Regions from separate parts of the Erwinia sp. 9145 genome, predicted to be linked through region 2. Evidence: predicted binding sites of a transcription regulator. Region 2 holds the regulator's gene; each other region holds the start of a gene.
What was found. Region 2 encodes PurR, which represses purine synthesis genes. Its sites were predicted from a motif close to CANGCAAACGTTTGCNTG; they were not measured.
Positions count from the first base shown of each region.

Region 1: gcvT (glycine cleavage system aminomethyltransferase GcvT) is a predicted target of PurR. The motif match lies at 4,450-4,467, and genes of this name have one in related genera.
Region 3: purL (phosphoribosylformylglycinamidine synthase) is a predicted target of PurR. The motif match lies at 4,234-4,251, and genes of this name have one in related genera.
Region 4: galS (HTH-type transcriptional regulator GalS) is a predicted target of PurR. The motif match lies at 4,860-4,877, and genes of this name have one in related genera.

Region 1 covers NZ_JQNE01000001.1:3,076,098-3,084,020, reverse strand. Annotated here, with positions in the region: gene ubiH (2-octaprenyl-6-methoxyphenyl hydroxylase) at 1-306, shown strand, start outside; gene ubiI (FAD-dependent 2-octaprenylphenol hydroxylase) at 318-1,520, shown strand; gene FA91_RS14600 (hypothetical protein) at 1,525-2,811, opposite strand; gene FA91_RS14595 (hypothetical protein) at 2,920-4,203, opposite strand; gene gcvT (glycine cleavage system aminomethyltransferase GcvT) at 4,616-5,710, shown strand; gene gcvH (glycine cleavage system protein GcvH) at 5,768-6,154, shown strand; gene gcvP (aminomethyl-transferring glycine dehydrogenase) at 6,229-7,923, shown strand, end outside.
Region 2 covers NZ_JQNE01000001.1:1,717,248-1,725,170, forward strand. Annotated here, with positions in the region: gene FA91_RS08435 (MATE family efflux transporter) at 1-1,210, opposite strand, end outside; gene FA91_RS08440 (riboflavin synthase) at 1,432-2,079, shown strand; gene cfa (cyclopropane fatty acyl phospholipid synthase) at 2,117-3,265, opposite strand; gene punC (purine nucleoside transporter PunC) at 3,524-4,711, opposite strand; gene punR (DNA-binding transcriptional activator PunR) at 4,824-5,738, shown strand; gene purR (HTH-type transcriptional repressor PurR) at 5,735-6,760, opposite strand; gene FA91_RS20990 (YnhF family membrane protein) at 7,044-7,133, shown strand; gene FA91_RS08465 (C40 family peptidase) at 7,177-7,923, opposite strand, start outside.
Region 3 covers NZ_JQNE01000001.1:2,776,298-2,784,220, reverse strand. Annotated here, with positions in the region: gene murQ (N-acetylmuramic acid 6-phosphate etherase) at 1-51, shown strand, start outside; gene FA91_RS13270 (PTS transporter subunit EIIC) at 38-1,399, shown strand; gene yfhb (phosphatidylglycerophosphatase C) at 1,403-2,041, shown strand; gene tadA (tRNA adenosine(34) deaminase TadA) at 2,110-2,607, shown strand; gene mltF (membrane-bound lytic murein transglycosylase MltF) at 2,612-4,069, opposite strand; gene purL (phosphoribosylformylglycinamidine synthase) at 4,338-7,923, shown strand, end outside.
Region 4 covers NZ_JQNE01000001.1:2,436,739-2,444,661, forward strand. Annotated here, with positions in the region: gene mglC (galactose/methyl galactoside ABC transporter permease MglC) at 1-780, opposite strand, end outside; gene mglA (galactose/methyl galactoside ABC transporter ATP-binding protein MglA) at 800-2,320, opposite strand; gene mglB (galactose/glucose ABC transporter substrate-binding protein MglB) at 2,408-3,403, opposite strand; gene galS (HTH-type transcriptional regulator GalS) at 3,714-4,754, opposite strand; gene yeiB (DUF418 domain-containing protein YeiB) at 4,904-6,067, opposite strand; gene folE (GTP cyclohydrolase I FolE) at 6,077-6,742, opposite strand; gene FA91_RS11785 (YbfB/YjiJ family MFS transporter) at 6,868-7,923, opposite strand, start outside.

The sequences.
Region 1 (7,923 bases), 1.4 Mb from region 2:
CATCCTATCGCCGGACAGGGCTTTAACCTCGGGCTGCGCGATGTGATGACGCTGGCGGAAACGCTCGCCGCCGCCTGGCGCGCCGGACAGGACGCCGGAAGCTTTACGGTGCTGCACCAGTACCAGCAGCGTCGCCAGCCGGATGCCGAAACCACCATCGGTATTACCGATACGCTGGTCAGAATTTTTGCCAATCGTTACACGCCGCTGGTGGCAGGGCGTAATCTTGGGTTGCTGGCAATGGATTCCATCCCGCTGGTGCGAAATTTGCTGGCCGAGCGCACGTTAGGCTGGGTTGAGCGTTAAGGAGAGCTGAAATGCAAACGTATGATGTCATTATTGCTGGCGGCGGAATGGTCGGCCTTGCGGTCGCCTGTGGTCTGCAAGGCAGCGGATTGAAAATTGCCGTGCTGGAGCGCGAGGCGCCGGTCGCCACTGCCGCTGATGCGCCGCATGCGCTGCGGGTTTCTGCAATAAATGCCGCCAGCGAACGGCTTCTCCAGCATCTTGACGTCTGGACGCAGATTCTGGCCGTGCGGGCGAGCGCTTATCACGGCATGGAAGTATGGGATAAAGACAGCTTTGGCCGCATTGAATTTGACCAACGGCAGCAAAGCCTGCCGCACCTGGGCCACATCATTGAAAACGCGGTGATTCATCAGGAGCTGTGGGATCGGGCCAGCGGACTGAGCGATGTCACGCTGGTGTCACCCGCCGGGCTTCAACAGGTGGCCTTTGGCGATAACGAAGCGTTCGTTACCCTCGCAGACGGTACGATGATGAGCGCCAGATTGCTGGTTGGTGCTGACGGCGCTCACTCATGGCTGCGCAACAAGGCCGACATTCCTCTGGCTTTCTGGGACTACGGACACCACGCGCTGGTAGCGAACATTCGTTGCGAGCAGCCGCACGAGGCGGTGGCGCGACAGGTTTTCCACGGCGAAGGGATACTGGCATTCCTGCCGCTCAGCGATCCGCATCTCTGCTCAATCGTCTGGTCTCTTTCGCCGCAGGAGGCATCGCGGCTACAGTCAATGCCAGAAGCACTGTTTAATCAGCAGCTCTCGGTGGCGTTCGATCTGCGGCTCGGCCTGTGCCGGGTGGAAAGCGAGCGAAAAACCTTCCCACTGATGGGGCGCTATGCACGCAGTTTTGCAGCCCATCGCCTGGCGCTGGTAGGTGATGCGGCACATACCATTCATCCGCTGGCGGGACAGGGCGTAAACCTGGGTTTTATGGATGCCGCCGGGTTGATTGGCGAAATTCGTCGTTTACATCAGCAGGGCAAAGACATTGGGGAGCATCTCAATCTGCGCCGTTACGAACGCAGCCGCAAGCACAGTGCGGCAATGATGCTGGCAGGCATGCAGGGTTTCCGTGAGCTGTTCAACGGCAACCATCCGGCGAAAAAGCTGCTGCGCGATGTGGGCCTGAGCCTGGCGGACAGCCTGCCCGGCGTGAAGCCGCGCCTGCTGAAGCAGGCGATGGGCCTGAATGACATGCCTGAGTGGCTGCGCTGAGACGTTACAACAGCGCGTTGAGATCCATATTGCGTAAATCCTGATTGAATTGCTGCAAGTCCTTCAGGCTGGCATTCTGGATCTCATGGTTGTTCTCTTTCAGCGTGGCCACCAGCTTTTGCTGAAATCCATCAAGCTGTTGAGGATCAAGGTAGCGCGCTTTGAGATTATCATTTCTTTTTTCCCTCGGCGTGGGATTAATTCTTATCAGCGTATCTGCCGGGATCTTCACGCCTTTTGCCATGCAGGTGAGGCTCAGGGTGGCTAAATCCTGCAAATTACAGAGTTCAATTTCTTTCAGCTTTCCCCCTTTCGCTGAGCCGCCGAGTGGATGATTCTCACTTTGGTAGCTGAAATTTCTTACGCCATTGCCGCGCGTCAGCACAGGTACGGTGTGATTTTTTAAGTCGTCGATTTTACTGAAACCAAACACCATCGGCACAATTTTGCCGTTATTGACCATGCCTAGCAGCGGTGCCTTTCCATCTTCAAGCTGCTGCTGAAGCGTTTTGTTTGCCTGAGCAACAAATTGTTTTAATGCGTCGCCGCTGACGGTGTGCTGGCTTTGTCCGTTCAGCTTAAAATCAAGAGATGCCGGGAACTTCATCAGTTCCGCTTTACTTTCAAATGGTTCAGCATCGATTTTTTTTGGATCGTCGCTGCGGAATTCTTTCAGGAAATTTTGCAACCACAGCGTTGCGCTCTGCTCCAGCGTCTGCCCTTCTTCCATTTCCACCTTGTCGGCGTCACCGGTGGCGTTAAGCGCTTTGCCGCTGGCAAAATGATAGTCAAGGGCCTGCGTCATTCGATGCTGAAAAGCGCGCGAATAGGGGCTGCTGCTGTGAATACCTTTTCCTTCTGAATAGTCACGCGCTTTACTTCTCAGGTCTTGGCGGGTGGTGAGATCGTCAGTTTTACCCTGGGTGCGATCGGAGAAAAAAACCTGTCCTTCAAGGGAAGCCCAGCCGCCTTTCGTATCATTTACGCCGCCTTTCAGTTCGCCGGAAGCGAGGATCTCAAAGCCCCAGGGCGAACCGTGCAGCGCTTCGGGCTTGGTGTAACCTTTTGGCGCCGTAGGATTTTGTGAAGCAAGCAGGGCGCTGTGCATGTTCTCGCGAAGCTGTTGATCGATAGAGCGGCGGCGCGCCAGCAAATCGACAGGCGACTGCAACTTCTCATCCAGATGATGGGCTTTGTGACCTTCGGATCGTAACTGGCGAATTTTTCCAACGTCATGCTCTTTCACTGCCTCATGCAGCGCCAGATTATGCGGCGAGGATTTGATCTGCATTTTTAAAACCTTTTCAATTTAATACATTACGTGCATCCGGGAAGTTTTTTAACAAACTTATTCTAAAAACGTCAGCATATGCTGTTGCAGGAAATTTTCCGGCGCGCGTTACAGCAATACGGCAAGATCTCTGCCGCGCAAATCCTGATTAATGCGCTGAAGATCCGTCAGGCTGGCACCCTGTATTTCAATGTTTTCGTCTTTCAGCATGGCGGCGAGCTTTTGCTGAAATCCAGCACTCTGCTGAGGATTTAAGTAACGCGCTTTCAGATTGTTATCCTGTTTTTCGCGCGGTGTGGGATTCAGTCTGATCAACGTGCCGGAAGGGATCTGCACGCCTTTTGCCAGGCATGCCAGGTTCAGGGTGGTGAAATCCTGAAGGCTTCTGAGCTCAATCTCTTTCAGCTTTCCGCCCTTATCGGAACCGCTCAGCGGGTGGTTTTCACTTTGATAACTGAAATTTTTACTATTGTTTCCGAACAAGGTCGGAATCGAATGGCTTTTCAGGTCATCGATCCTGCTGAAGCCGAAAACCATGGGGACAATTTTCCCGTTGTTAATCATGCCTAATAAAGGCGCTTTACCGGCTTCAAGCTGCTGCTGAAGGGTTTCTGCCCCACGGTCAACAAGCTGTTTCAGCGCTTCACCACTGAAAGACTGCTGGCTACCGTCATTGAATTTGAGATTAAAAGGCTCAGGGACGTCCAGTAGTTTTGCGCTGCCCGCAAGTGAGGCATCCTCCGATTGCTGGATAATATTAATACGTGAGCCGGTAAGTTTACTTTGTAACCATAAGGCAGTTGCCTGCTCGGGAGTATGCTCATTTTGAACATCAAGGGTGAACAACTTGTTGGTTGTCGTCAGTGCTTTACCGCTTGCAAGGTGATGCCTTATCTCTTGCGCCATTCGATGCTGAAAAGCGCGTGCAACAGGGTTACTGGTATGCATTCCTTCACCTTGCGAATAGATGCGCGCTTTACTCCTTAAATTGAGTCGGGTGGTGGCATCATCTGACTTTTCCGGCGTGCGATCTGAAAAAAACACCTGTCCTTCAAGCGAGGCCGAGCCGCCTTTTGCGTCATTAACGCCGCCTTTAAGTGCGCCGGCAGCGAGGATCTCAAATCCCCACGGTGAGCCGTGCAGCGCCTCCGGTTTGGTGTAACCTTCAGGCGCGGTCGGGTTAAGAGAGGACATCAGAGCGCCATGCATCTTCTCACGCAGACCGGTGTCGATGGATCGACGCCGCGCCAACAGATCTATCGGTGACTGTTTCTCGTCATTCAAATGAACGGTTTTATGCCCTTCAGAACGTAGCTCACGTATTTTTTCCGTATCGTGCTGCTCAACCGCCTTATGCAAGGCAAGCGTCTGTTGTGTAGATTTAATCTGCATTATTTGCTCTGTCTCAATCCCATTTGGCCATTAAGTGGCCGCAGCGCATTTATGGTTCCCTGAAACAGCGACAGGTTGAAATAAACTAATTTTACCTGCCGCTTCGCATTATTTTTTTTCATGGATAAGCGTTTTTTTCGCCGCCTGAATGTGTTTGATTCCTGCCAGATAACGACGTTCATTCTGCTTTCTGCGCAGTTTTATGCGATATCTGTGGGGTATTGCGCTTTTTTTTAGCCTGAAATGCTGGAAAATCTTTGCGCCCGACCGCGCCGTATAAGCCATCTTGACCTCGTTTCACTTATGGTTAATCGACGCGTTCAGTGATAACGTCTGAGCAAGGGTATCGTTTGCGCATGCTGTTATTCGCCCGGCGCGAACGCCACAAAACGCCATTAAATATGGGAATGATATGACTCAGCAGACGCCTTTGTTCGAACAGCATCACGCCTGCGGCGCGCGCATGGTGGATTTTCATGGCTGGATGATGCCGCTGCACTACGGTTCTCAGATGGATGAGCATCATGCGGTGCGCACCGACGCCGGCATGTTTGATGTATCGCATATGACCATTATTGACCTGCGTGGCGCACGCACGCGCGACTTCCTGCGTTACCTGCTCGCCAACGACGTGGCCAAACTGACTCAGCCAGGTAAGGCGCTTTATACCGCCATGCTGAACGCTTCTGCTGGCGTGATTGACGATCTGATTGTTTACTTTATGACCGAGGACTATTTTCGTCTGGTGGTGAACTCTGCCACGCGGGAAAAAGATCTCGCCTGGATTAGCCAGCATGCGCAGGGTTATGGCGTAACGCTGACGGAGCGCGACGATTTGTCGCTGATTGCCGTACAGGGGCCGAACGCACAGGCGAAAGCACAGTCGCTGTTTGACGCGGCGCAGCGCCAGGCAGTAGCCGGTATGAAACCGTTTTTTGGCGTGCAGGCCGGTGAACTGTTTATCGCGACCACGGGCTATACCGGTGAGGCAGGTTATGAAATCGCCTTACCTGATGAGCAGGCCGCTGAATTCTGGCAGGCGCTGGTTGAGGCGGGCGTCAAGCCAGCGGGCCTTGGCGCGCGCGATACGCTGCGTCTTGAATCGGGCATGAATTTATACGGTCAGGAGATGGACGAAGGCGTCTCGCCGCTGGCGGCAAATATGGGCTGGACGATTGCGTGGCAGCCTGCCGACCGCGATTTTATCGGACGCGAGGCGCTTGAAGCGCAGCGCGAACAGGGTACGCAGCAGCTTGTGGGCCTGGTCATGACCGAAAAAGGCGTGCTGCGCAATGAACTGCCGGTGCGCTTCACCGATGCGGCGGGCAACGTTCAGGAAGGCGTGATCACCAGCGGCTCATTCTCGCCCACGCTGGGCTGTAGTATTGCGCTGGCCCGCGTGCCTGCCGGTATCGGCGAGCAGGCGATTGTGCAGATCCGCAATCGTGAAATGCCGGTCAGGGTGACCAAACCCGTCTTTGTCCGCGCCGGTAAACCGGTCGCATAATATTTTCTGTTAAGCGGGCCGTGCGGCCCGACACATAATAATCAGGAGAGCGTGGCGATGAGCAATGTGCCGAATGAACTGAAATACCGTGACAGTCACGAATGGGTGCGTAAAGAGGCCGACGGCAGCTATACCGTGGGGATCACCGAGCACGCGCAGGAGCTGCTTGGCGATATGGTGTTTGTCGATCTGCCTGACGTCGGCAATACCTACAGTCAGGGCGACGATTGCGCCGTGGCCGAGTCGGTAAAAGCCGCGTCGGATATTTACGCGCCGCTCAGTGGCGAAATCGTTGAGGTCAACAGCGCGCTAGACGGTGAGCCGGAACTGGTCAACAGCGCCCCTTACGCCGAAGGCTGGCTGTTTAAGATCAAGGCCAGCGACGAGAGCGAACTCAGTGCGCTGATGGATGCGGACGCCTATAAAGCCAGCATCGACGAGTAATCTCATCTCTTTTCAGGGGCGGCGCGCTGCCGCGCCTGAATTCAATTTTTTGCCCGATTCAGGATTTACCGCTAATGACGCAGACACTCAGCCAGCTTGAACACAACGGCGCGTTTATCGAACGCCATATCGGCCCGTCACAGGAGCAGCAGGCGGCAATGTTGAACGCCACGGGCGCCAGCTCGCTCTCCGAACTTATTGCTTCGATCGTACCGGCTGACATCCAGCTGCCCAGCCCGCCGGCGGTGGGCGACGCGCTTACCGAGCATCAGGCGCTGGCCGAACTGAAGGCGATTGCCGGGCAGAACCTGCGTTATAAATCCTTTATCGGCATGGGCTATACGCCGGTGCTGACGCCGCCGGTTATTCTGCGCAACATGCTGGAAAACCCAGGCTGGTACACCGCCTACACGCCTTATCAGCCGGAGGTGTCTCAGGGACGGCTTGAAGCGCTGCTCAACTTCCAGCAGGTCACGCTGGATTTAACCGGGCTTGATATTGCTTCCGCCTCGCTGCTGGACGAAGCCACCGCGGCGGCCGAGGCCATGGCCATGGCAAAACGCATCAGCAAGTTAAAAGCGGCCAACCGCTTCTTTGTGGCCGCAGACGTTCATCCGCAGACGCTTGACGTGGTGCGCACCCGCGCCGAAACCTTCGGCTTTGAGGTGCTGGTCGATAAAGCGGAAAAAGTGCTGGATCATCAGGACATCTTTGGCGTGCTGCTGCAACAGGTCGGCACCACCGGCGAAGCGCATGATTACACCGATCTCATTGCCGAACTGAACAACCGCAAGGTTATCGTCAGCGTGGCGGCGGATTTTATGGCGCTGGTGCTGCTTCAGGCGCCGGGCAAAATCGGGGCGGATATCGTTTTCGGCTCGGCGCAGCGCTTCGGCGTGCCGATGGGCTACGGCGGCCCGCACGCGGCCTTCTTCGCCGCGCGCGATGAACACAAGCGCTCCATGCCAGGACGCATCATCGGCGTCTCCCGCGATGCGGCAGGCAACACCGCCCTGCGCATGGCGATGCAGACGCGTGAACAGCATATCCGTCGCGAAAAGGCCAACTCAAACATCTGTACTTCACAGGTGCTGCTGGCGAATATCGCCAGCCTCTACGCCGTGTTTCACGGTCCGGCAGGTCTTGGTCGTATCGCTTCGCGCATTCATCGCCTGACCGATATTCTTGCGGCAGGCCTGGAAAAAGGCGGCCTGACGCTGCGGCACAGCACCTGGTTTGATACGCTGACCGTTGAGGTGGCCGATAAGGCGGCGGTGCCGGATCGCGCGTTGAGCTTTGGCGTGAACCTGCGTACTGATATTCACCACGCGGTGGGCATTACGCTGGATGAAACCACCACGCGCGAAGACGTCGCCGCGCTGTTCTCCATCCTGCTCGGTGAACAGCATGGTTTTGATATTGATGCGCTTGACGCCAGCGTCACCGCACACAGCGCATCGCTTTCTGACGCGATGCGCCGCCAGTCACCGATCCTGACGCATCCGGTCTTCAATCGCTATCACAGCGAAACGGAGATGATGCGCTATATGCACAGCCTTGAGCGTAAAGATTTGGCGCTGAACCAGGCGATGATCCCGCTTGGTTCCTGCACCATGAAGCTCAATGCGGCGGCAGAGATGATCCCAATTACCTGGCCGGAATTTGCTGAACTGCATCCGTTTTGTCCGGCGGATCAGGCCACCGGCTATCTGCACATGATCGGCCAGCTTTCACAGTGGCTGGTACAGCTGACCGGCTACGACGCGCTC
Region 2 (7,923 bases):
AGCCCGTCGGTAAACCCAGCACCCAATAAGCGACAAAGGTAATAAAGAAGATGGAACGGGTATCTTTATAACCACGCAAAATGCCACTGCCAATCACCTGAATGGAGTCTGAAAACTGATAAATTGCGGCCAGCAGCATCAGATGCGAGGCCAGCGTCACCACTTCCGGGTTGTTGGTATAAAGCAGCGCAATGTGCTCGCGAAAAGTGACGGTGAATATCGCGGTCATTAAGGCAAGCGTGACGCCCACGCCCTGGGCCGTCCACGCCGAGATGCGCGCCGCCTCAGCAGAGCCCTGGCCCAGCCGGAAGCCCACGCGGATCGTCGTTGCCACGCCCAGTGACAAAGGCAGCACAAACATCAGCGAGCTGAAATTAAGCGCGATCTGATGCCCGGCGACGTTAACAATGCCCAACGGCGAAACCAGAATCGCTACCACGGCAAACAGTGTGACTTCAAAAAACAGCGCCAGCGCAACCGGCAGACCGAGCTTAAGCAGCCGCCAGAGCGTGGCGGTGTCGGGGGCGCTGAAATGTGTGGTCAGCCGGATATCGCGCATGGAACGTGCGCGGCGTACCCAAATGCTCATGGCGATAAACATGACCCAATACACCGATGCCGTCGCCACACCGCAGCCAACTCCGCCCAGCGCGGGCATGCCAAAATGACCATAAATAAAGACAAAGTTAACCGGAATATTCACCAGCAGACCCAGAAATCCCATCACCATACCGGGTTTGGTTTTTGACAGACCTTCGCACTGATTGCGCGCAACCTGAAAAAACAGATAGCCCGGCGCGCCCCACAGCAGCGCATGCAGATAGCCGACGGCCTTACTGGCAAGTTCAGGATCGATATCATGCATTGAACGGATCATAAAACCGGCGTTATAGAGCACCAGCATAATGAAAACGGCGACCAGTGCCGCCAGCCAGTATGCCTGACGTACCTGGTGCGCCACGCGATCGCGGCGGCCGGAACCGTTGTATTGCGCCACCACGGGCGTCAGCGACAACAGCAAACCATGACCGAAAAGAATAGCGGGCAGCCAGATGGACGTTCCGACCGCAACGGCGGCCATATCGGTGGCGCTGACATCGCCAGCCATAATCGTATCGACAAATCCCATCGCGGTTTGCGCAATCTGCGCCAGCATAACCGGAATGGCCAGCGCGAGCAGTTGACGCGCCTCTGTAAGGTACTTCTGCACGTTTACACCTGCTTATAATTTAAAATGAAAGGCAACTCTGCACCGTAAAAAAGCGATTTCTTAACGGAAGGCAGGGCAGGCGGCATAGTGTAATGCGCCAGCCGTAAATAGCCAATCAACGAACAGAAAGTCATGTATTTTATTGTGTGGTGGGTCAGAATTTGGATTCGGGCGTAATAAAGGGCAAACTACGCGCAGAAAATGAATAAAGAGGGCTGATTATGTTTACCGGTATTGTGCAGGGCACCGCCGAGGTGTTGTCGATTGAAGAGAAACCGAATTTTCGCACGCATGTTATCAGGCTGCCGACCGATATGCTGCCCGGACTTGAACTGGGCGCGTCCGTTTCTCACAACGGCTGCTGCCTGACGGTAACGCAGGTGGAAGGCGATCGCGTCAGCTTCGATCTGGTGAAAGAAACGTTGCGCATCACTAACCTTGGCGATCTGAAGCCGGGCGACTTTATTAACGTTGAACGCGCGGCAAAATTCAGTGATGAAATAGGCGGGCATCTGATGTCGGGTCATATTATGACCACGGCAGAGATCGCTAAAATTCTTATTTCTGAAAATAACCGCGAGATCTGGTTCAGGCCGCAGGACGCATTGCAGATGAAATACATTCTGCATAAAGGATTTATTGGCATCGATGGCATCAGCCTGACGGTGGGTGAAGTGACAAAGAGCAAATTTTGCGTGCACCTGATCCCCGAAACCCTGGCGCGCACCACGCTGGGCAATAAGCGGTTAAGGGATAAGGTCAATATTGAGATCGATCCGCACACCCAGGCGATAGTGGAGACCGTGGAGCGCGTGCTGGCTCGCCGCGAGCAGCAACTGAAGGATGCCGCAACGCTTGCAGAGCAGTAAATAAAAAGGGCCATAGCGGCCCTTTTTAACGTTGATGTCAGTGAGGAACGCGCATCCCGTCCGCCACGCCGTGACTGAACACCACCTGCCAGAGCTGGAGATCGCGCGCCCGAAAGGCACCCGCACAGGCGTTGAGGTAGTAGGTGAACATGCGTTTGAAGCGCTCGCCGTATTTTTCCGCGAGCTGCGGCCAGGCGGTCAGAAAACGTTCATTCCAGGCCATCAGGGTGCGGTCGTAGTCTGCCCCGAAGTTGTGCCAGTCTTCCATCACGAAATAGGGCTCGTGCGCCTCGGCAATATGGCGCACGGAGGGCAGGCAGCCGTTCGGGAAGATATATTTATCTATCCACGGATCGACATGGTCGCTGGTTTTATTCGCGCCGATGCAGTGCAGCAGAAAGAGTCCGTCAGGTTTGAGGTTCCGTTCCACCACGTTGAAATAGGTGGCATAGTTTTTCGGGCCAACGTGCTCGAACATTCCCACTGACACAATGCGATCGAACTGCTCATTCAAATCGCGGTAGTCTTCAAGCAGGATAGTGACATCCAGATCCGCGCAGCGTTCGATAGCCAGCTTCTGCTGTTCCGCCGAAATGGTCACGCCGGTCACGCGGACGCCATAGCGCTGCGCGGCAAACTGCGCCAGCCCGCCCCAGCCGCAGCCGATATCCAGGAGCGTCATGCCGGGCGCTAATTGCAGTTTGTCACAAATCAGCTTCAGCTTCGCTTCCTGCGCCGACTCCAGCGTGTCGGCTGTTTTCCACCAGCCGCAGGAGTATTGCATAAAGGGATCGAGCATCAGGGAGAAGAGGTCGTTGCCGAGATCGTAGTGCTCTTTGCCCACCAGCCAGGCGCGCTTGCGGGATTGCAAATTGGTCAGGCGCGCGGCGGCCACGCGCAGCGTATCTTTCAGATGATGAGGGAGTTGCTGGTCAAGTTTCGCCAGCAGGGCGCGATGAAAAAACATATCCAGCCGCTCGCACTCCCACCAGCCGTCCATATAACTTTCACCCAGCCCCAGCGAACCTTCCTGCATCACGCGCTTGAAAAAATCCGGATTTTTTATCTGAATATCCCACGGCTGGCCGCCGTTAATTTTTATACCGGCCTTATCCAGCATTTCGCGGGTGATGCGATACCAGTGATTTTCTTCAAAGCTCACTTCTTCTATAAACGATGAACTCATAGCTTCTCCATCACATCTGTGATTGAAACCTGAGAAAAAGAATAGTCAATTTCTACAGGAGTGTGAGAAAGAGCACGGCGCGGCCATGCCTGTTGTTCGGCGCTACAGAGGATTAAGAATTAAAGCAGTACGCCGGGAAACCGGCGTATAAAATCGAAGTCAGGCCGTAAAACATATTATTATTATGGCCGGAAAAAAGTATATGCTCACCCTGTACAATATTCAAATGTTCATTGTTAGCTCGCTAAGCAATAGGCGTTATTGCCGATGGCTGGCCGTGCTCAGCGTCATGCTGCGGCGTTTGCGCGCCTGTAACGCATAGCCCACTATCACCAGCGGCACGGTAGCTGACATCACCACGGCGGTGCCGGAAAGCGGTAAAGTGATGAAACGTGAAACCAGCAGGCTGGCTACGCAGCACAGACCGAGCTGGAGCGTATTTTGCAGCGCCGCCGCCTTGCCGCTTGCCTGCGGAAAAGGCGTTAATGCGCCCGATACCACGATGGGATAGATGGCGCCGTTGGCGGCGGCCATGCCGCAGAAAGGCGTCAGCAGAGCGAAAATTGTCGGCGCGGCCTGCTGCGAAATGAAAAAGAAGGACACAATGCTCAGACTGTAGAGCGCCAGCAGCCAGGGAAGCAGCGCGCGACCTTGTACTTTTTTCAATATCATGCGGCAGCCGTAACCGCCCGTCAGAAATGCCAGCGTCTGCGGGAAATAGCTCAACCCGATATCGCCCGGCGTCATTCCCAGTGCGGACAGAATAAAAGGCGACCCGGTAAGCCAGGCGAAAAAACTGGCGGAGCAGGCGGCGTAGATCAGCACGTTACCCACATAAACCGGTGACCTCAGTAAGGTAAAAAAGCGCGTTGGCTCGCCGTTACCCGCCGACGCACGGCGTACCGGCGAAAGAAACAGCGTGCAGATTAGCAGCACCACAGCGATCGCCATCAGCACGATAAAAATGCCGCGCCAGGTAAAGTGATTCAGAACCCATGCGCCAGCCAGCGGTGCCAGCGCGGGCGAAAGCGCCACCAGCGGCATAATGGTGGCAAACACTTTGTTTGCCTGGGTGGCAGAATAACGGTCAATAACCAGCGCCTGCCAGGTCACGGCGGCTGCGCAGATGCCCACGGCCTGAAGAAAACGCAGCCCCAACAGCGCCCATGCGGAATTCGCCCACCACATCATCGTGCAGCTCAGCGCAAAAATTCCCAGCCCCATCAGTAATACCGGACGTCGCCCGATGCGGTCTGAAAGCGGCCCCCAGATAAGTTGGGCGCTGGCAAAGCCTGCCAGAAACAGGCTCAGGCTGGCGCCGATCACGCCGGGTTGTGTGTGCAGATCCTGCTGCATGTCAGCAAAGGCGGGCAGGTACATATCAGTGGCGAGAAAGCCCACCACGCTTAAAAGCGCGAGGTAAAGGGTAAATCCGGGTGAAGGCATTTTATGCTCTTTATGGCAGATGAATGAAATGGCGCAAAGTGTAAACGCGTGCCACGCGCGCTGTGAAACGCTAATATTTGCATATTGCGTTCAAAAAATTTGCAGGCAGATTATGTGGTCAGAATATTCACTTGAAGTCATTGATGCTGTCGCCAGAAACGGCAGCTTCAGCGCGGCGGCAGCGGAGCTACATCGTGTGCCTTCTGCGGTCAGCTATACTGTTCGTCAGCTTGAAGAGTGGCTGGCTGTGCCGCTGTTTGAGCGCCGCCATCGCGACGTGGTGCTTACCGAGGCGGGAAAGGTTTTCATTCTGGAAGGTCGCACTGTTATCAAAAAAATGCTCGCAACGCGTCGTCAGTGTCAGCAGGTGGCGAACGGCTGGCGAGGCCAGATCAATATCGCCGTTGACCGCATCGTGCGGCCGCAGCGAACGCGACAAATGGTAGTGGATTTTTACCGCCACTTTCCTGATATCGAACTGCATCTGACCGCCGAGGTCTTCAACGGCGTCTGGGACGCGCTGGCGGACGGCAGGGTGGATATTGCCATCGGCGCGACGCAGGCGATTCCGGTCGGAGGACGTTACGCCTTCCGTGACATGGGCGCGCTGAACTGGCGTTGTGTGGTACAGGCCCGTCATCCGCTGGCGCAGTGTACAAAAGACATTGATGACGAGACGGTGCGGGAGTGGCCTTCGCTGGTGCTGGAGGATACGTCGCGTTCTCTGCCGAAGCGCACCACCTGGACACTGGATAATCAGCGTCGGCTGGTGGTGCCAGACTGGGAAAGCGCTGCTGATTGCCTGCTGGCGGGGCTGTGCGTCGGCATGGTGCCGGGGCATTTTGCACGCCCGTTGCTGCAAAGCGGCGCGCTACGTGAGTTGACGCTTGGCGCGCCGTTCCCTGACAGCCCCTGCTGCGTAAGCTGGTCGCGGGCGGCGGACGACTCGCCGGCAATGCGCTGGCTGCTGGATTATCTGGGCGATACCGATACGCTGAACCATGAATGGCTCAGCGAAAAACATTAGCGTCGATAGTCAAGGAACGGCCCGTCAGCGACCGAGCGGCGCTCAATCAGAGTGGGATGCACCTCAATGGTTTGCGGATCTTCGCGCTTGCTGGTGATCCTGTCCAGCAGCATCTCGAATGCGGTTTCGCCCAACTGTTGTTTAGGCTGGTGAACCGTGGTCAGCGCCGGGGTGAAGTAGCGGGCATTGCGCACATTATCATACCCGATCACCGATATGTCTTGCGGCACGCGCAGCCCCATTTCATCGGCCGCGCAAATTGCGCCCATCGCCATGACGTCGCCCCCGCAAAATACGGCGGTGGGGCGCTGCTTCTGCGACAGGATCTGCTGCATGGCGCGGTAGCCAGATTCCGGCTCAAAGTCGCCCTGCACCAGCCACTCGTTGCGTAGCGTGATGCCCGCTTCAGAAAGCGCCTTCAGAAATCCCGCATGGCGACCGCCGCCGGTATTGCGCTCCATCTGGCCGGGGATCACGCCGATATCGCGATGGCCGCGTTCAATCAGATAGCGTCCCACCAGGTAGCCGCCTTCGAAAGCATTATCCAGCACCGTATCGGTAAAATCGCCGCGCGATTCGCCCCAGTCCATCACCACCATCGGAATGTTGCGGCTGTTTTCCAGCAGTTCGATCAGCGCATCGGGATATTCAGAACACATCACCAGCAGCCCGTCGACGCGCTTTTGCGCCATCATCGACAGATACGCCTCCTGCTTTTGCAGATCGTTATGGGCGTTACCCAAAATCAGCGTGTAGCCTTTGGCAAAGCAGCTGTTTTCAATGGCTTCAATAATCTCAGCGAAATAGGGCGCTTCGCTTGAGGTGGCCAGCAGCCCGATGGTTCGGGTGTGATTGACTTTAAGACTGCGGGCAACCGCACTGGGTGAATAGTGAAGTTCTTTGATGGCGGCCCATACCGCGTCCCGCGTATTTTCAGCGACGAAGCGGGTTTTATTGATAACGTGTGAAACGGTAGTGGTGGACACCCCGGCACGCCTGGCCACATCTTTAATGGTTGCCATGAAATAATGACTCCTGCACTTATCGCAACTTATTGATAAGTCATTTGTTAAACGATTGCGTAAAGCGAAATTTCCCCGCCGCCTCTGAGACTGTGCTGCGTGCATGTCGGTGACGTCAGGAAGGAATAAGCGTTGGTGTTTGCGCAACGGCACAGCATTTTATTACGGGTTGCGCAACGAGGCCCGGATTCTAACAAGCTCTGCCAAAGAAAACGAGATTTTTACCGCCAGATATGGGAAAATTGATACCGGTACAACTATCAGGGTTATTAAGAGGGTGTAAATGGATACCGATCTGAAGTTCTCGCTGTTGACGACCTGCGCTGCGCTGTTGATGATTATCGCATTCAGCTTTACCGCCGTGATGCACTAAAAAAAAGGCCGATTAAGATCGGCCTTTTTTATTCTTTTTACACTCAGCGAATGGTTTTGGGCGTCATCACACGGCGCGCGCCAACATAATGACCCTGCCAGTAATCATCCGACAGCGCGCTTATCTGAATATCTTTTCCGGTACGCGGAGACTGAATAAATTTACCGCCGCCAAGGTACACGCCCACATGATCGGCCGTGCCGCGCCCGTTTATGCGGAAAAAGACCAGGTCGCCTTTTTCCAGCTCACCGCGGTCAATCTGCGCCGCGTCGCGCAAATGGTACATCTCGTTGGCGGTGCGCGGGATCTTAAACTTTACCAGGTCTTTGTAGGCATACCAGACCAGTCCGCTACAGTCGAAGCCGGTCTCAGGTGAGGTGCCGCCCCACTGGTAAGGTTTACCCAACTGGCCCATCAGCTTGTTCATCGCTGTTTCACGCGCTTTCTGATAGCGCGCGCGGTGCGCTTTGCTGAGTTTGAGCGGTGAGGAGGTTGCGTTATCGGTAAGCGCTTCACGCTCTTTCAGCGTTTTAATCCCCTGGCGACCGTAGCGTTTTTTTGAAGCATTGTTTTTTGCTGCCGCGAGGATTTGGGATTTGGTGACCTTGTGCGAGGCTGCCAGCTTTTTGTTAAGTTTGGCTTTTGCAGAAGAGGCAGTGCGGGGTTTGCGGGCGACGTCTTTTACTTTTTTCGTTGTTGTACTCTTCACCGTTTTGCGCTTGCGGCGATCGTCATCGCGTTCATTTTTGGCATTCGCCTTTTGGTGTTTTGCATTAACAGGCGTGCCGGG
Region 3 (7,923 bases), 1.1 Mb from region 2:
TTTTTGCGCGCGGCGCTGGAAGAAAAGGAATCAGGTCATGGAAAAGGCTAAACGTCTTGCAGGCGAACTATTACAGGGAATGGGCGGCGCAGGAAATATTAATAAACTGGAAAACTGCATGACGCGCGTGCGCGTTGAGGTTAACGATGACGCGCAGGTTGACCTGCCGACGTTACGCAAGCTGGACGGCGTTAAAGGCTATGTCCGCCAGGGGCAACAGCATCAGTTTATCGTCGGGCCGGGCGCGTCGGCCAAAGTGGTGGAGGCGATGCGCGGCCTGATGACCGGGCAGATGCCGGACGCGACATCAAACCCTGTCAGCGCCAGGGCGCAGGCGAAGAAAAAATACAAAGCGCCGATGAGCGACGCCTTACGCCAGTTAGCGAACGTGTTTATTCCGCTAATTCCGGCTTTTATTGCGTCCGGGCTGATTGTGGGCATCATTAACATTTTGAAACGTCCGGATGTTGTCGGCGATTTCGCCAGTCAGTATCCCAACCTGCTTGGCCTGGCGGGCATTTTCGGCACCGCCATTTTTGCGATCATGAACATCCTTGTGGGGGTCAACGCCGCGCGCGTTTTCGGCGGCTCTACCGCGATGGGCGGCGTGATGGCAGGGATTTTGTCCAGCCCGCAGCTTGCGCAAATTACGCTGTTTGGCGAAGCGCTACAGCCGGGAAGAGGCGGTGTGATCGCCGTTTTACTCGTGGTGGTGATGATGTGCTGGATTGAAAAACGGCTGCGTGAATGGCTGCCGGAATCCGTTGAGCTGATCCTTAATCCGCTTCTGACTACACTTATTACTGCAACGATAGCTATAGTTGTGCTTCAGCCGCTGGGCGGAGTGATCTCTGATGCGATAGCGCACGGCGCCACGCTGGCGATCGATCGCGGCGGCATGCTGGTTGGCGCGGTTCTGGCAGGCACCTTTCTGCCGCTGGTGCTGACCGGTCTGCATCAGGGCCTGGTACCCATTCATGTGGAGTTGGTGCAGGCGCACGGTTTTAACGCGCTGCTGCCGATTCTCGCCATGGCGGGCATGGGGCAGGTCGGTGCTTCCATTGCGGTGCTGATGAAAACGCGCAGCGACAGGCTGAAAAAATTGATTAAAGGCGCGCTGCCGGTCGGTATTTTGGGTATCGGCGAGCCGCTGATCTTTGGCGTGACGCTGCCGCTGGGCAAACCGTTCATCGCGGCCTGCCTGGGTGGCGCCGTTGGCGGCGCGTTGATAAGCTCGGGCAAGGTCGCCGCCGTGATCACCTTCGGACTTTCCGGCCTGCCGCTGGCGCTGACCATTGTTTCCGGGAAAGTGATGCTCTATCTGGCAGGCTGTCTGGCCGCCGTGATCGGCGGCTTCATATTTACGTGGTTTATGGGATTTAATGACCCTGAGGAGTAATATTTGACAACCGGTCAGGCGCGACGCGTGGTGTTTTTCGATCTGGACGGCACGCTGCACCAGCAGGACATGTTTGGCACCTTTATGCGCTATCTGTTATGGCGTCAGCCGTTGAACCTGCTACTGGTGGCGCCGCTGCTGCCGGTTATCGGCGCGGGCCTGCTGATTAAGGGGCGAGCCGCTCGCTGGCCGATGAGCCTGCTGCTGTGGGCGATAACCTTCGGGCACAGCGAAACGGCGCTCAGAAAGCGCGAGGCGGCATTTGCCGTGTGGTTTCGCCAGCGCGTAACCGCTTTTCCCGTGGTTCAGCAGCGTATGATTGACTATCTCAACAGCGCCGATGCCGATGTCTGGCTGATTACCGGATCGCCGCAGCCGCTGGTGGAACAGGTCTATTTCGACTCCGCCTTTTTGCCGCGTGTGAAGCTGATCGCCAGCCAGATGCGGCGCGGCTATGGCGGACGCCTGCTGGCGATGCGCTGTCTGGGGCACGAAAAGGTTGCGCAGCTTGAGGAGAAGATTGGCACGCCGCTCCAGCTTTACAGCGGCTACAGCGACAGCAAACAGGACAACCCGCTGCTGTTTTTCTGCCAGCATCGCTGGCGGGTGACGCCGCGCGGTCAGCTACAGCAGTTGGAGTAGCATCAGTTGTTTCGTCTTTACCTGCGCCGTGGCTATAATGCCCGGCGTTTTTTTTGCTGGAGACTCAGGTGAACACCACAGCGACCGATGAAGTCTGGATGCGCCACGCGCTGATGCTGGCCCGCCGTGCCTGGGAAGAGGGCGAAGTGCCCGTCGGCGCCGTACTGGTGCAGGGCGAACGCGCGATCGGCGAAGGCTGGAACCGGCCGATAGGCCATCATGATCCTACCGCCCATGCGGAAATCATGGCGCTGCGCCAGGGGGGCGCGGTGCTGGAAAACTATCGTCTGCTGGATACCACGCTTTACGTCACGCTTGAGCCCTGCGTGATGTGCGCCGGTGCGATGGTACACAGTCGTATCGGACGGCTGGTGTTTGGCGCGCGGGATGAGAAAACCGGGGCGGTGGGATCGCTGCTGGATGTTTTAGGGCATCCGGGCATGAATCACCAGGTGGCGTTTACGGAAGGCGTGCTGGCGGAAGAGTGTGCCGCGATGCTGAGCGATTTTTTTCGCCACCGCCGCGCCGAGAAAAAGGCGCTGCGGCAGCAACAGCGCGGGATGTAGCGCATCAGTTCAGCGCCACCTGCGGTTCCACCGTGGGATAACCCGCGCCCAGAGCGGCTTCCGCCGCCGCTTTTTGCGCCAGCTTGCGCTCCTGATCCTGCAAATAACCCACCAGGCTCAGATGATAAATACGGATGTTTTCCACATAGTTATAGGCTTCCTGCCCGCGCGCGTAGCCGTAGGTGGTCTGGCTGTAATAACGTCTCTGGCTCAGCATCGGCAGCCGCTGTTTGACGTCGGCCCAGCTGTCCGGGTTTCCCTTCTGTTTTTCCGTTAATTTGCGCGCGTCCAGCATGTGCGCAAACCCCATGTTATAGGCGGCCAGCGCAAACCAGATGCGCTCGTCTTCAGGTATGGTCTGCGGCACCTTATCCATCAGACGGCGAAGATATTCGCTGCCGCCGCGAATGCTCTGTTCAGGATCGGTACGATCGCGCACGCTGAGGCTCTCCGCGGTATTACGCGTCAGCATCATTATGCCGCGCACGCCGGTAGGCGATGTGGCCTGCGGGTTCCAGTGGGATTCCTGATAAGCGATGGCGGCCAGCAGTCGCCAGTCGATGGCGGTGGCGTAGCGCTCGAACAGCGGTTGAACGCCAGGCAAAATGCTGTCAATTGAGCGCAGAAAGGTGCGCGTGTCCACGTAGTCGAAGGTGCCCACATGCCCGAGATACTTTTCATCCAGCCGCGCCATAGCGCCCTGTTCGCCCATCTGGTTGAAATAATCCAGCAGCGCGGCGTAAAGGCTGTCGTCTTCATCGCGCTGCATGTACCAGGTGACCGGCTCTTCATCGGTAATATCGAACGCCACCGCCAGCTGCGGATGAATACGCTGGAGCAGCGCGATGGAGATGGAATCGCCTACCGTGTAGTCGAGCTTGCCATCGGCAACGGCTTCAAGCAGCGCGTTAGGGCTTTGGTCGGTGGCGATAGCCCAGTCCAGATCGGGATACTGATTCTGTTTCACCGTACGCAGCGTGGAGAGATAAGCGGAGCCGGAGGCAACCGTTAAGCGACCGCGTAAATCGCCCAGGTTTTTCGGCCTCGCCTTACCCATTCTGTAGACCAGTTGCTGCGAAACGGAATAGTAAGTAGGCCCGGCACGAAAGCGCCTCAGCCGATCGGTGTTGTAAATCAATCCGGCGGCCAGCACGTCGGCTTTATCGTCTTCCAGATCGTCAAACAGCTCGTTAAGATTATGACGCAGGGTGATTTCCAGCTTTACGCCCAAATAATCGGCGAAACGCTTCGCCAGCTCGTAATCCATACCAGCCGGTGCTTTGTTGACGGTGTAGTAAGTCAGCGGGGAGGTCAGCGTACTCACGCGCAGAACTCCCCGCGATTTTATCTGTTCTATCTGGTCCTGCGATCCGCCATACCAGGGGATCGACGGCCACAGCGCCAGCGCGAGCAGCACGGTGACAAGCCCGATAAAAAGATAATTAAATTTAAGGCGTTTCAAATAGTTATCTCTCGATTTTGCGCAGGTCTCTGTCTGTAACGGCAGTATTTATTGTCTTTAATTGATCCTGAGCGTGGGGCATTTTGCGCAACTCAACACGCCTCTGCAACTTAAATCATCCGGAATTGCGTGTTTTTCAGCCAGTTTCCAGGCCCGATAAATTCTGCGCAAACGGTTTCGTAACCGGTGTGGATTCTCTATAATAGCGCCCGTTTTCCCCGTTGCGCCCAGAAGCGTCGTCCGGCGCTTCGCAAAAGAGAGATCTCTGATAATGGAAATTCTGCGTGGTTCGCCCGCTCTGTCAGCATTTCGTGTAACCAAACTGCTGGCCCGCTTTCAGGACGCTCACCTTTCCGTGAGCGATATATACGCCGAGTATGTCCATTTCGCCGATGTCAGCACGCCGCTCAGCGCCGATGAAAAAGCGCGCCTTGAGCGGCTGCTTCAATATGGCCCCTCTCTTGCCGGACACGCGCCTGAAGGGCGTCTGCTGCTGGTAACGCCGCGCCCTGGCACCATTTCGCCCTGGTCATCTAAAGCGACCGATATTGCGCATAACTGCGATCTGCCGCAGGTGAAGCGCCTTGAGCGCGGCCTGGCCTTTTACGTGACGGCGCCACAGTTGACGGACGCGCAGTGGACGCAGCTCGCGGCGCTGCTGCACGATCGGATGATGGAAACCGTGCTGACCGATCTTCAGCAGGCCTCGCAGCTTTTTGCTCATCACCCACCCGCGCCGCTGCAAAGCGTCGACATGCTGGGCGAAGGCCGCAGCGCGCTGGAGCAGGCCAACCGGCGGCTCGGGCTGGCGCTGGCCGACGATGAAATCGACTATCTGCTGGCCGCGTTTCAAAAGCTCGGACGCAATCCGAATGACATTGAACTCTATATGTTTGCCCAGGCGAACTCGGAGCACTGTCGTCACAAAATCTTTAACGCCGACTGGATTATCGACGGTAAACAGCAGCCGAAGTCGCTGTTCAAAATGATCAAAAACACCTTTGAAAAAACGCCGGATCACGTGTTGTCAGCGTACAAAGACAACGCGGCGGTGATGGAGGGCTCGCAGGTTGGGCGCTTTTATGCCGACGACAAGGCGCAGTACGATTTCCATCAGGAGCAGGCGCATATTCTGATGAAGGTGGAAACGCACAACCACCCGACGGCGATTTCACCGTGGCCGGGCGCCGCAACCGGCTCCGGCGGCGAGATCCGCGATGAAGGCGCAACCGGTCGCGGTGCCAAACCAAAAGCCGGGCTGGTGGGTTTTTCCGTCTCCAACCTGCGCATTCCCGGCTTTGAACAGCCGTGGGAAGAGGATTTTGGCAAACCGGCACGCATCGTCAGCGCGCTGGACATCATGACCGACGGGCCGCTTGGCGGCGCCGCTTTTAACAACGAATTTGGCCGTCCGGCGCTCACCGGCTACTTCCGCACCTATGAAGAACAGGTCAACAGCCATAACGGCGTTGAACTGCGCGGCTATCACAAACCGGTGATGCTGGCAGGCGGTATCGGCAACATTCGCGCCGATCATGTGCAGAAAGGTGAAATCAGCATCGGCGCGAAGCTGATCGTGCTCGGCGGCCCGGCGATGAATATCGGCCTGGGCGGCGGCGCGGCCTCATCAATGGCATCGGGACAGTCGGATGCCGATCTGGACTTCGCGTCGGTACAGCGCGACAACCCTGAAATGGAGCGCCGCTGCCAGGAAGTGATCGATCGCTGCTGGCAACTGGGCGAAGAGAATCCGATCCTGTTTATTCACGACGTGGGCGCGGGCGGTTTATCCAACGCGATGCCGGAGCTGGTCAGCGATGGCGAGCGCGGCGGCCGCTTCAACCTGCGCGATATTCTCAGCGATGAGCCAGGCATGAGTCCGCTGGAAGTCTGGTGTAATGAATCGCAGGAACGCTACGTACTGGCCATTGCGCCGTCAAAACTGGCGCAGTTTGATGCCCTTTGCCAGCGCGAACGCGCGCCCTATGCGGTGATTGGCGAAGCGACAGAAGAGCTGCACCTTTCGCTCGCCGACAGCCATTTCGACAATAAACCAATCGATATGCCGCTGGACGTGCTGCTGGGTAAAACGCCAAAAATGACCCGCGACGTCAGCACGCTACAGGCGCAGGGCGAACCGCTGGTGCGCGATGAGATTACCCTGGCGGACGCGGTGAAGCGCGTGCTCCATTTGCCGACGGTGGCGGAAAAAACGTTTCTCATCACCATCGGCGATCGCTCAGTAACCGGCATGGTGGCGCGCGATCAGATGGTCGGGCCGTGGCAGGTGCCGGTAGCCGACTGCGCGGTGACCACCGCCAGCCTCGACAGCTACTACGGTGAGGCGATGGCGCTGGGCGAACGTGCGCCGGTGGCGCTGCTTGATTTCGCTGCGTCCGCGCGTCTGGCGGTGGGCGAGGCGATCACCAATATCGCCGCCACGCAGATTGGCTCGCTGAAGCGCATTAAACTCTCGGCAAACTGGATGGCGGCTGCCGGGCATCCGGGCGAAGACGCCGGTTTGTATGAGGCGGTGAAAGCCGTGGGCGAAGAACTGTGTCCGGCGCTGGGCATTACCATCCCGGTGGGCAAGGATTCCATGTCGATGAAAACCCGCTGGCAGCAGGGCATTGAACAGCGCGAAATGACCTCGCCGCTGTCGCTGGTGATCACCGCCTTTGCCCGTGTGGAGGACGTGCGCCGCACCGTCACGCCGGAACTGAAAACCGGCGGCGATAATGCGCTGTTGCTGGTTGATCTGGGCGGCGGGGCGAACGCGCTGGGCGCCACGGCGCTGGCGCAGGTTTATCGTCAACTGGGCGATAAAACCGCTGACGTGCACGATGCGCAGCAGCTTGCAGGCTTCTTCACGGCAATCCAGACGCTGGTGGCAGAAGAGACGCTGTTAGCTTACCACGACCGTTCAGACGGCGGCCTGCTGGTGACGCTGGCGGAAATGGCCTTCGCAGGCCACTGCGGCATTGAGGTGGATATCGCCGCGCTGGGGAGCGATGCGCTGGCGGCGCTGTTCAATGAAGAGCTGGGCGCGGTTATCCAGATTGCCGAAGCCGATCGCGATCGCGTGAAACAGATCTTTGCCGATAACGGCCTTACCGACTGCCTGCACGTATTGGGCCATGCGCAGCCAGGCGATCGCTTTGTCATCACCGCCGGCGACTCGACGGTTTACAGCGAAAGCCGTACCACGCTGCGCACCTGGTGGGCGGAAACCACCTGGCAGATGCAGCGCCTGCGCGACAACCCGGCGTGTGCCGATCAGGAGCATGAGGCGAAGAAAAACGACGCCGATCCGGGACTGAACGTGTCGCTGACCTTCCGTCCGGAAGAGGATGTGGCGGCGCCGTTCATTGCGACCGGAGCGCGGCCAAAAGTTGCCGTACTGCGCGAGCAGGGCGTGAACTCGCATGTTGAAATGGCGGCGGCCTTCCACCGCGCCGGGTTTGATGCTATCGACGTACACATGAGCGATCTGCTGGCGGGTCGTCGCGACCTGACGGATTTCCACACGCTGGTTGCCTGCGGCGGCTTCTCCTACGGTGACGTGCTGGGCGCCGGTGAAGGCTGGGCGAAATCGATACTGTTCAACAGTCGCGTACGCGACGAGTTTGAAACCTTCTTCCATCGCCCGCAGACGCTGGCGCTTGGCGTGTGTAACGGCTGCCAGATGATGTCGAATCTGCGCGAGCTGATCCCCGGTAGCGAGGCCTGGCCGCGTTTTGTGCGCAATCAGTCCGAGCGGTTTGAAGCACGCTTCAGTCTGGTGGAGGTGTCGGCCAGTCCGTCGCTGCTGATGGCTGGCATGACCGGCTCCCGCATGCCGATTGCCGTTTCTC
Region 4 (7,923 bases), 720 kb from region 2:
CAGGTTGTTGGTTGCTGAGCCGATGCGGCCTGCTTCGAGCATCCCGCCAAAAGCGTAGAACACGCCGGACAGCGCATAGATCAGGATCAGGTTGAAGTTTACGTTCACGCCTGACACTTTCGCCGCTTCAGGGTTGCCGCCGATAGCAAAAATGTTTTTACCAAAGCGGGTTTTATTCCACAGCACCCAGACGAAAAATATCGCGATGGCGGCGTAGAAGGTGATGTAGGAGAGTTTGAAATCGCCAAGACGAATAAAGCCCTGGGCAAAGGTTGAGAACTTCTCATCAAAACCGGCAATAGGCGACGCGCCCACGTAGTCGTAATAGAGCGAGTTGATGCCATAAACGATGATCATGGTACCCAGCGTGGTGATAAACGGCGTCACCTTCAGGTAGGCGATGATCAGGCCGTTAACCAGGCCGATAATGCCGCCGATGATGCACACCGTCAGGATCACCAGTGGGATCGGCACGGTATTCATATCAGGAAAGACTTTGTTGGCATTGTCCATTGCCTGTAGCAGCGTGGCGGCAACCACCGCCGCCAGACCTACCTGGCGTCCCGCAGAAAGATCGGTGCCCTGGGTGACAATCAGTCCCGCCACGCCGAGCGCAATAATAATACGGACGGATGACTGGGTTAAAATATTACTTAAGTTCATCAAACTTAAAAAAGTGGGGTCCTGGAAGATAATGATTGCCAGCAGCACCAGCAATACAACGTATATCCCGCCCTCTTTTAACCAGGTGAGCGCATTCTTTTTATTTACAGCATTCATGGTAACAGCCCTTACCCTATTAAAGATGCAACGATGCCAAACGTAAGATTTCGTTCTGCGTAGTCGTTTTCGTTTCAACAATACCTGCAACCATGCCGTTACTCATTACCAGTATCCTGTCGGTAATACCTAAAAGCTCCGGCATCTCAGAAGAAATAATGATGATGCCTTTCTCTCTTTTCGCCAGCTCAGAAATTAACTGATAAATTTCAAACTTGGCGCCCACGTCAATGCCGCGCGTCGGTTCATCAAGCATCAGTATTTCAGGCTGGGTTAACAGCCAGCGACCAATAATCACTTTTTGCTGGTTGCCGCCCGACAGTGAGCCAATGGAGGTGCGATGTCCCGGTGTTTTAACCCGCATAGAATCGATAACCCATTGGGTATCGCTTTTCATCCGGCTGTTATCCAACAATCCGAGGCTGTTTTTATATTTACGAATATTGGAAATGAGCGAGTTAAAACCGATATCCAGAAACGCATAAATACCGGTCGCGCGGCGTTCTTCGGTCACCAGCGCAAAGCCGTGATTAATGGCTTCGTTGGCGCTGTGATTATTAATCGCTTTGCCGTGCAGCTTAATGGTGCCGCCAGACTTTTCACGAATGCCGAACAGCGTTTCCACAATATCGGTACGCTTCGCGCCCACCAGCCCTGCCACGCCGAGGATCTCGCCTTTACGCAGGTCAAACGAAATATCGCGTATCGACGGCTGGCGCAGTGAGGTTAAGTTGCGAACTTCAAGAATGGTTTCGCCCGGCACGTTGCTTTTATCCGGGAAGCGCTGATTCAGTGAACGCCCCACCATCATGGCGATGATCCTGTCCATATCCAGCCCTTCCAGCGGCTGGGTGGCGATCCACTGCCCGTCGCGCAAAATCGTAATTTCATCGCAGAGCTGGAATATTTCTTCCATCTTGTGCGAGATATAAACGATGCCGCAGCCGCGCTCTTTCAGTTTACGGATAATAGTGAACAGATGGTTCACCTCTTTTTCCGTTAATGAAGAGGTTGGCTCATCCATAATGACGATTTTCGCGTCATAGGAGAACGCCTTGGCTATTTCCACCATCTGCATTTGCGAAACCGACAGCGTAATAACTTTGTCACGCGGATCGATATCAATATCCAGCTCGTCAAAAATGGCTTTGGTATCGCGGTACATTTTGTCCTGATCGACAAAAAAACCTTTACGTGGATAACGTCCCAGCCACATGTTATCCATTACCGTGCGCTGTAAAACCAGGTTGAGTTCCTGATGCACCATTGATACGCCATTTTCCAGCGCTTCTTTGGAGCTTTTGAAATCAATCTCATTGCCCTGAAAAACAATGCTCCCCGCATCTTTACTGTAAATGCCAAACAGGCATTTTAATAACGTGGATTTACCCGCGCCGTTCTCGCCCATCAGGGCATGAACTGAGTGAGGGCGAATTTTTAAATTCACGTTGTCCAGCGCTTTAACGCCGGGAAATGACTTGCTGACGCCAGTCATCTCCAGCAGATATTCACGCTGAGTCTGCACTTTATCGCTGCCCATAATTCTACCTGGCTAAACGTGGCATATTATCGGGCCGCCCGCAGGCGGGCCCGTAAAGGGGCGCGATCGCGCCCATAAACATCGTAATTACTTAGGTAACTCAGACAGATTATCTTTATCCACCGGCACGTAGGCTACGCGTACCACTTTCCCGTCCAGTTTGTAGTCGGTGCCTTCGGTGGCAGGTTTACCGTCCGCCAGGTTTTTGGCCATCTGGAAAGTAGCGCGCGCCTGGTTTTTCGCATCATTCAGCACCGTACCGGCCATTGCGCCTGATTTCACCATCGCCAGCGCTTCTGGCAGCGCATCCACGCCAAACACCGGTACACTGGCTTTATTATGCGATTTCAGCGCTTCAACTGCGCCCATCGCCATGGCGTCGTTATTGGCGATAACCACTTCAATCTTGTTACCGTTCGGGCCAGACAACCACGCGTCGGTTTTATCTTTAGCCTGTGCGGTATCCCACATGGCGGTATCCATATGCAGCTGCTGAGTTTTGATACCGTCTTTGTTCAGGGTTTCGATAACATATTTGGTACGCGCTTCAGCATCAGGATGGCCCGGCTCGCCTTTCAGCAGCACGAACTGGATCACGCCGTCTTTATTCAGATCCCAGGCCGGCGTGGCTTTCCAGTGTTTTTCAATCAGCTCGCCCTGCTTAACGCCGGACTCTTTTGAATCGGTGCCGACGTAATAGGCTTTATCATAGCTGGCCAGCGCTTTCGCGGTCGGCTCTTTGTTGAAGAAGACAACAGGAATGTCGTTGGCTTTCGCTTTGCTGATCACCACCGCGGCGGCAGCCGGATCAACCAGGTTAATAGCCAGCGCCTTCACGCCTTTCGCGACCATAACGTCAACCTGATCGTTCTGGGTGGACTGGCTGTTTTGAGAGTCATTCATCAGCAGTTGAACGCCGCTGCTGTTTTTTGCTTCTTTCTCAATATCTTTACGCACAACGGACATAAAGTTGTCATCGTATTTATAGATGGTCACGCCGATACGGGTATCAGCGGCGTGAGCCGTTGCGCCAAAAATCATGCTGGCAGCCAGGGCAGTGAGCGTGAAAGCCTTCTTATTCATGGTATCTCCGGTTTTATGTAGGGTCGTACTCAGCGCCGCGCCCGTTGACCAGGCGAGACGCTAATTTACCGGCGAGGCAGTAAGGTTAAGATAACGTTACGCAAAGCCGTTTAATTGTTAAAACAATGCCCGACTTCCCTGTACGGTAACGCTTCCAGAATGCTGTGAAATAAACCGTTTCATGAGCAGTGCAACGGGCGGTTCAGGGGGGCTGAACGGCGTTACATCATGTTTCACCCTCATTGAGTCGCTGCAATCATAGAGAAGACGATGTTAATTAACTGTGAATTTACTCACAAATTGAAAACGGTTACACCGCAGAATCGCTTGGGTTAGTGACTGCCGCCACACTTTGGCAGATCGCCACGGAATGGCGGCGCACCAGCGTCGGCATAAAACAGTGCTGCGCGGTGTCATCAAGCAGCCCGGCAGCGCCCATTAATGCCAGCTCAGTCGCTGTTTTTGCCATTGAAACAATGGGATAGCGGACTGTCGTCAGTTGCGGGTCGGTATAGCGGGAAATGGGAATGTCATCAAAGCCAATGACGGACATTTGCTGCGGCACCGCAATGCCGTTGTCCTTCAGCGCCGCCAGCGCGCCCGCCGCCATGCTGTCGTTGTAGGCAAACACTGCGCTGAGGTGCAGATTACGCCCCAGCAGCTCAACCATCGCCGCCTCGCCGCCCTGCATATCGGGTTCGGCGCTGGCCGTCCAGCTTTCCGGCGGGTTAATGCCCTGCCCCACCAGCGCCTGCTTCCAGCCGCTGCGCCGCTGCTCCACGTCCTCAATCGGATGGCTGGATCCCAGAAAACCAATTCGCTGGTGTCCCTGCTGTTGCAGCATGCGCGTCGCCATCAGCGCACCGCTGATGTTATCCAGACAAACGCAGCGATGCGCGAAACCCGGAATGATACGGTTTATCAGTACCATGCCCGGCACCTGCTGCATCAGCGCGCTGAGTTCGCTATCACCCAGCGCCTTGGCATGCACCACCAGCGCGCTGCACCGTTGGCGGATCAGCACTTCGATGGCGTGACGCTCTTTATCCGCCTGATGATAGGAGTTGTTGATAAGCACATGTTTTTGCGCGAGCTGCGCAACGGTGTCCACCGCTTTGACCAGCGCGCCGAAGAAGGGATCGGAAACGTCCATGACCACCACGCCGATGGTATCGCTGACCTGCGTTGCCAGCGCCTGCGCGTTGGCGTTGGGCCGGTAGCCAAACGAGTCGACGATTTTCAGCACCATGTCACGCGTGTCCTGCGTCACGGCGGCGCTGTTGTTCAGCACGCGCGATACGGTTGCAACGGAAACGCCTGCGGCGCGGGCCACATCACGGATGGTAATCATCAGCGATTACCTTTGATTAAAATTTGCATAGCCCTTCCAGTCACACAGTGTCTGGCGGCTATTCTGGCAGGGGTTTGCAGGTTACTGCGTGAATCACGTCACAATCATGAAAACGGTTACATACAATTCTGCAACCTTTGTGATGCCGGTCATCTTCCGCCTGAGGCTGTTTCTGACGGTTTGCCGCCGCCCAGCACCGTCAGCCGGCGCCACAGCCACTCCACCGGGCCCTGACGAAAGTAGCGCAGCCAGAGCACGGAGAATAGCAGATTGATGGCCCAGACCAGCGGCACGACGGCCAGCAGTTGCAGGCGGCTCAGCGTATTAAACCAGCCGAAGACATTGAACAGCAGCGTACACAGCAACGTTTGCAGCAGATAGTTACTGAGCGCCATGCGTCCGACGCAGCTTACCGCACGGGTGATTTTGAACTGCGCCAGCGTTGGCCAGAAGCCAAAACAGAGCGCGGCATAGCCAATGGCCTGAAGCGGCGCGCTCAGCTCACGCGGCACCTGAAGGAAAAAGGCGCTCCAGCGGTAATCCCAGCCGGTGGCCCATTGCAGATAAATAGCAGGAATATTGATAATCCAGGCCAGCGGGATCAGCAGCGCTGCCGCGCGCCGGTAGTGCTGAATGCCCCAACTGCCGCGCAGCCAGCCGCTGCGCATCAGCGCGCCGCCGATCATCATCAGCCCTGCCAGTTGCCAGCCGTACTGTGCGGCCAGCCCCAGCAGGCCTGAGGAGAAGAGCTGTAAGCGATTTTGCACTGCCTGCCAGCCGCCCTGCGTCTTCCACAGGGTTTCGTACTGTACTTCAGCAAACCCGGGCTGCCAGGCGCTGTTCGCCTGATGGCCTGAAGAGAGCCCCAGCAGCAGCAGAACGGCGGTGCCGACCAGAAACAGTAACACGCCCGTGTTGAACAGCTGGCGGGAGGAAGGAACATCGCGGATCATCCGCCACGCCACCAGCCCAATCAGACCGTAGTCGAAGAGGATATCTCCTTCCCAGAAAAAAATGCCGTGCAGCAGGCCCAGCAGCACCAGCCAGGTCAGACGCGCCTGGAGCCAGCGTTTGCCGCGCGGCAGCAGCATCTGCAAACCCGCGCCAAACAGCAGCGCAAACAGGGAGAGGAATTTCAGTTGGGCAAGCAGATCGAGAACCGCCCACGTCAGGGCATCGGGCAGTGAGGCCGCGCCCTGCCAGGCGGGATTGAGATAGGCCGCGTGCGGCTGACCAAAGGCGACAATGTTGAGCAGCAAAATCCCGGTAATGGCCAGCCCGCGAATAAAATCCAGCGTATCAATGCGCGGCATCGGCGGCGATCAGACGTGACGAACCGCGCGTAAAAATTCCTGGCGCGTGTTCTGGCTCGACTTGAACAGCCCGCCCAGCGAGGTGGTGGTGGTGGCGCTGGTGGCGTCACGAATGCCGCGCGCCTTCACGCAGTAGTGCACCGCATCAATCGACACCGCCACGTTGTTGGTGCCAAGCAGCGTTTGAAGCGCCAGCAAAATTTGCTGGGTCAGACGCTCCTGCACCTGTGGGCGGGAGGAGAAAAACTGCACAATGCGGTTGATTTTTGACAGGCCAATCACCTTATCCTTCGGGATATAGGCAACGGTCGCCTTACCATCGATTATCACAAAATGGTGTTCGCAGGTGCTGGTCAGGGTGATGTCACGTACCGTCACCATCTCATCAACCTTCATTTTGTTTTCAATCAGGGTGATTTTTGGAAAGTTAGCGTAGTCGAGGCCGGAAAACACCTCATTCACGTACATTTTAGCGATACGATGCGGCGTTTCGGCCAGGCTGTCATCGTCCAGATCGAGGTTAAGCAGCTGCATGATTTCCGTCATGTGTTCAGCGATCAGGCGCTTACGGGTTTCATCATCCAGCTCGCGCGCGGGTGCGCGCAGCGGGGTTTCCAGCCCACGGGCGAGCAGCGCTTCGTGAACCAGTGCAGCTTCCTGACTTAACGTAGCCATGGCGATATTTTCTCCGGCAGGTGACACGCCCGTACTCATGGGAACGGGCAAAATTCTGAGGCGCTATTTTGGAACACAATCTGGCGTTAATCCAGTGAATCCCTGTCAATTGCCATGAAACAGTTTCACGCTGCCGCCGCATCGCGTCGCCAGACCAGCGCGCCCGCAACCACCAGCGCCGCGCCTGCAATCCACAGCGCCGGTTCAAGCCGGTGGGTCAATGCTGTTGAAATAGCAGACAGCATCGGCCCCACCAGTTGCCCTACCGCATAGCCGGTGGTCAGCAGGCCCGCCATGTAACGCGTGTGCAGCGGCGCCAGCTCGCGACCGTACAGCAGGGAAAGCTGTACCGCGCAGAGAAAGCCACCGCCGATCAGCGCCGCGCCCAGCGTCAGTCCGGCGATCCCCGGAATTATATCGGCGCAAAATACACCGAGGGCCTGCGCCCAAAGCACGATCGCCAGCCGCGTGTTGGCGTGACCGTAGTGCCGCGTCAGGATCACCAGACCGATGCCGATTACCGCCGCGCCGCCGAAAATCGGCCAGATAAACTGCGCAAAAAGACTGCCCGGAAAACGTTCGGCAGCCATTTGCGAAAGGAAAGTTGCGGGCAATATATAGCCAAAGCCCGCCAGACTGTAGCTCCAGACCAGTTTTTTCAGGCCCGGCGTCAGAACCAGCGGTTCCGGCGCGGTTTCGGGACGGTGAAGCTCGCCTTTGCGCGGGAGGTTGCGCGCGACCAGCGCGACCAGCGCCAGCGCCAACAGTCCGTAGGCACACCATGCCCACGCCGCGTTAATGCTGTACTTATGCAACAGCACCGCCAGCATTCCGCTAAGAAAAATACCGGTGCCCGGCCCGGCAAAGACCGCCGCGCTCATTTTTGTCCGCCCCAGCCGGTGCAGTTGTTCATTGCTCCAGGCGGCTACCAGCACCATTGCCCAGCCGCTGGCCCAGCCGATAAAAAAGCGGATGGCGCCATGCAGCCAGGGGCCGGAGGCTGCCGCCGACAGCAGCGTCAGCGCCACCGCGCCCCACAGACCGACCTGAAGCCGCCGCTCGACATGCCGCGTCGTGCGCATCGCATTCCATGAGCCGCAGAGATAGCCGAGGTAGTTAAACGCCGCCACCACGCCTGCGCTGGTCAGTGAAAGCTGATGCTCGCCGATCATCAGCGGCAC